2 regions of the Bacillus sp. KH172YL63 genome follow, and region 1 is predicted to be linked to the other one. Evidence: predicted binding sites of a transcription regulator. Region 1 holds the regulator's gene; the other holds the start of a gene.
What was found. The regulator Rex, encoded in region 1, represses fermentation and respiration genes when NADH is low (regulators of the CRP and FNR family bind a similar motif). The targets are predictions, from matches to a motif close to TTGTGAAATATTTCACAA.
Positions count from the first base shown of each region.

Region 2: a site for Rex is predicted at 1,010-1,027, ahead of KH172YL63_RS20640 (AtpZ/AtpI family protein). Genes of this name have one in related genera too.

Region 1 is NZ_AP022842.1:270,365-272,569, forward strand. It holds gene KH172YL63_RS01510 (ABC-F family ATP-binding cassette domain-containing protein) at 1-709, opposite strand, end outside; gene KH172YL63_RS01515 (redox-sensing transcriptional repressor Rex) at 900-1,577, shown strand; gene KH172YL63_RS01520 (twin-arginine translocase TatA/TatE family subunit) at 1,632-1,802, shown strand; gene tatC (twin-arginine translocase subunit TatC) at 1,818-2,205, shown strand, end outside.
Region 2 is NZ_AP022842.1:4,065,519-4,067,723, forward strand. It holds gene atpB (F0F1 ATP synthase subunit A) at 1-230, opposite strand, end outside; gene KH172YL63_RS20635 (ATP synthase subunit I) at 253-627, opposite strand; gene KH172YL63_RS20640 (AtpZ/AtpI family protein) at 633-854, opposite strand; gene upp (uracil phosphoribosyltransferase) at 1,436-2,065, opposite strand.

The sequences.
Region 1 (2,205 bases):
AGATTTCATATACCTGATTGACGACGCTGTCCAGGAAGTAGCGATCGTGGGAAACGATCAGGACGGCGCCTTCGTAGCTTTGAAGATAGGTTTCAAGCCACGATAGGGTTTCGATATCCAGATGGTTCGTCGGCTCATCGAGGATGAGGATATCCGGCTTCGTCAATAGAAGCTTACCGAGGGCGAGACGGGTCTTCTGTCCACCGCTCAATGTGGAGATCTTTGTATCATAATCGAAATCGGCGAAGTTCAATCCGTGGAGCACCGAGCGGATATCGGCTTCATACTGGTAGCCGCCCGAGTCCTTGAAGCGGACCTGAAGCTCGTCATATTCCTTCAACACCCGCTGATAGATGTCTTCCTGCTCGTAAACGGAAGGGTCGGCCATCTGTTTCTCAAGATGTCTCAGCTGTTTCTCCTGCTTCTGCAGCTCTTCGAAAACGGTCAGCATCTCTGCCCAAATTGAAAGATCTGATTCCAGGCCGGTATTTTGTGCAAGGTAACCGATCGTCACCCCTTTAGGTTTCGTGATTTCTCCCGAATCGTAAGAGAGGTGGCCTGCAATGATTTTCAGAAGGGTCGACTTTCCTGCACCGTTCCGTCCGACGAGGGCAACCCGATCTCTTGTCTGTATTTCAAGCTTAATATTTGATAGGATATTATCTGCACCAAAGTTTTTTGATAGTTGATTCACTTGTAGTAGAATCATGACGTTTCACCTCTATTTCATAGTGCTAGTGTACCGTATTTGAAAGGTGAACGGCAATAACTCGACTGTTAATCTTCATACACTTAGGATAAAATATAGTGTATGATGGGTAATGGAATGTATAAATTCTGTACGCTTATTATTTTGGAAGCGGTATCAGAGGTTTTGAATAGATGTGGGGGAATACATTATGAATCAGGATACAACGAAAATTCCACAGGCAACGGCCAAGCGGCTTCCGCTTTACTATCGTTTTATTAAAAATCTGTACTCGTCCGGAAAGCAACGGGTTTCCTCGAAGGAATTGAGTGAAGCGGTGAAGGTGGATTCTGCCACGATCCGGAGGGACTTCTCGTATTTCGGTGCCCTTGGAAAGAAAGGATACGGCTATAACGTCAATTACCTTCTGTCCTTCTTCCGAAAAACGCTTGATCAGGATGCCCTGACGAAAGTGGTATTGATCGGTGTGGGGAATCTCGGTACAGCGTTTCTTCATTATAACTTCATCAAGAATAATAATACGAAGATCGAGATGGCGTTTGAAGTGGATGAAGAAAAGGTCGGGACCCAGATCGGGGATGTACCGGTCTTTCACCTTGATGATTTAGAAGAGAAGCTTGTTGGGCATGATATTGAAGTGGCAATCCTGACGGTTCCGGCGTCTTCTGCTCAAAATATCACAGACCGGTTGGTGTCTTCGAATATCAAGGGGATCCTAAATTTCACTCCTGCGAGGTTGACGGTACCGGACCATATCAGGGTCCATCATATCGACCTGGCGGTGGAGCTTCAGTCTCTTGTTTACTTCTTGAAACACTATTCAGAAGATGACACTGAAATGTCACAAGATGGAATGATAACTGAATAGTAAATCTTTCAAATTTACGTTATGATAGAATGAATAAAGAGGAGGTGTCTCATTATGTTAGGTGCAGGTAGTATCGTACTTATAACAGTCGTTGCCCTATTAATTTTCGGACCGAAGAAATTGCCGGAACTTGGGAAGGCTGCCGGTAATACTTTACGGGAATTCAAAAATGCAACAAAGGGCTTAGCAGATGATGAGGACGATAACAGCAAAAAAGCTAAGTAGGGTAGGATGAACGCCATGAGTCAAAGCCAAAGAGACATGACAGTCTATGAACATATAGGAGAATTGCAGAAACGGCTCATGTTTGTAGTCGTTTTCTTCTTGTTAGCGGTCATCGTGAGTTTCTTTCTCGCAGAGCCGCTGATTCGATATTTGCAACACGCCGATGAAGCGAAAGAGTTGACGATGAACGCCTTTCGGATCACTGACCCTCTCAAAATCTATATGGAAATGATCATGTTCATTGCGATCATCTTGACATCACCCGTCATACTATTCCAGGTGTGGTCATTTGTAAGTCCAGGCTTATATGAGAGAGAGCGGAAGGTGACACTCAGTTACATACCGATTTCCCTTTTGCTGTTCCTCGGTGGTTTGTCATTTTCATATTTTATTTTGTTTCCAT
Region 2 (2,205 bases), 460 kb from region 1:
AGATGGAAACGACCACCTGTTTTCCAATCCATATTACTTTTCACGATATTTTTGACAAAGTCCATGACCCATTCCATAAAGTTTTGCACTCCGGTCGGTTTCATGGCCAGTCTACGAGTCGACAGAACGGCGATGAGGAATACAACGACACTTGCCACTGTGATCATCAGTACGTTCGCCAGGTTAAAAGTTAACCCCAGAAACTCGGCTGTAGGATTTTCATGATGCAATGAAATTCACCTCTCTTCCCCGCTATTTATGAGATTTAAGCTGCTGAATAAAATAATCTATCATAATGACAACATAAATTGTCATTAATCCAAAAATGACGCTCGGAAGATGAAAGTACTCAGGGTACTCCATTGCAATCATCACTGCAAATGCCGCACCTGCCATCCTTGAGAAAGTCCCTAAAGACCTAACCTTTTGACCAGCTTCTACGGCATCACCGAATCGCACGGTTCTCCTCATAATCAGCCAGTGACTAAACAGACTGATGCCTGTCCCTAAAATAAGCCCAAGGAAAATAGACTGATAGGAAGTGAATCCCCAACCGAGGACGTAAAAGGAAAGGAGGAAAAATATGTACTTACGATGCCTGTTAAACACTTGCTGAAGTTCTGGCATTTACATTAATCTCCCGAATTGAAATGTTGGACTGTACGGAGCATGGTGTAGATTCCTGTTGTAAGCCCAAGGAATAGTCCAATAATTAAGAAAAGTGGTGTGGTGCTAAACATTCCGTCTACCCATCTTCCTCCGAAGACCCCTATTAAAATGGAGCCGACAAGCTGGGAAAGAATGGCGGAATATAAGACCATCGGATGTTGCGGGCGTCGATTGGTTTGACGCATATCAATCATCTCCACAGACGCATTATAGTGGAAACTCTTTCATTTGGATCACATGATAAAAAACCTTTCCCATCAGGGTTTCCCCATTGTGAAAACCTTACCATTTTACATCCTTTGTAAGCATACAATAGGGTGTAATCTATGTCAATGCGTCAAAGTTAAAAAGTTCACAACCTATCCACGTGTTTCCAGATTGTTCACATTTTCAACACATTTAGTAGAAAAACGGCGGGGCTGTTCTGGGGCGACCGGCATAAGGTGAGGCGGCCAGAAAGGCGGTCTTTGCCTTTTTGGCATATTCATCTAATGCATCCAGAAACTGAAGGCTACTGCATATCACCATGAGTAGACTTATAGCACCAATCTCTAGTCAAAACCTACTGCTTGCATACATCTCCACTTTGAGAATATTCCTTCATTTAAATATGTATAAAGAGCTTCTCACCCCTACTTCACATGCCCCTCCATTATATAGAATATATACTAGGTGAGTAACCCTTGAATTTAATGTAAATACTTCCAGTTAAAACAAAAAGTCCGGATCATCATATATTGATAATCCGGACTCTTTTTACTTTTCCTTATTTCGTTCCGTACAAACGATCTCCAGCGTCCCCCAGACCAGGAACGATGTAGCCTTTTTCATTCAGCTTCTCATCAAGGGCTGCGATGAAGATATCAACGTCAGGATGTGCTTCCTTGATTGCGTCTACCCCTTCAGGGCACGCTACTAAACACATAAACTTGATGCTGACCGCTCCACGCTTTTTCAATGAGTTGATGGCTTCAACCGCAGATCCGCCTGTCGCAAGCATCGGATCGACAACGATGAAGTCACGCTCTTCCACGTCGCTTGGAAGCTTTACGTAATATTCAATCGGTTTAAGAGTCTCGGGGTCACGATATAACCCAACATGTCCCACTTTCGCAGCAGGGATCAACTTCAGGATTCCATCGACCATTCCAAGTCCAGCTCGTAAAATAGGAACAATTCCCAATTTCTTTCCGGCAAGGGTTTTGGCCTTCGCATTGCTCACCGGCGTTTCCACATCGATATCTTCAAGTGGCAGATCGCGTGTGATTTCAAACGCCATCAGTGTTGCCACTTCATCCACCAATTCACGAAATTCCTTCGTACCTGTTTCTTTATCACGGATAAACGTCAATTTGTGCTGGATTAACGGATGATCAAATACATATACTTTACCCATTCGACTCTCTCCTTCAGATTCAATTTTATGTAAAATGGTTGTCCACTTCATTTACACCTCAGACTATTGTACATAAAAGACAATTTAAGAGCAACACGTGAGGAAAAGTGTAATGGAAACGTTAAAATTGAGTTGGGAAT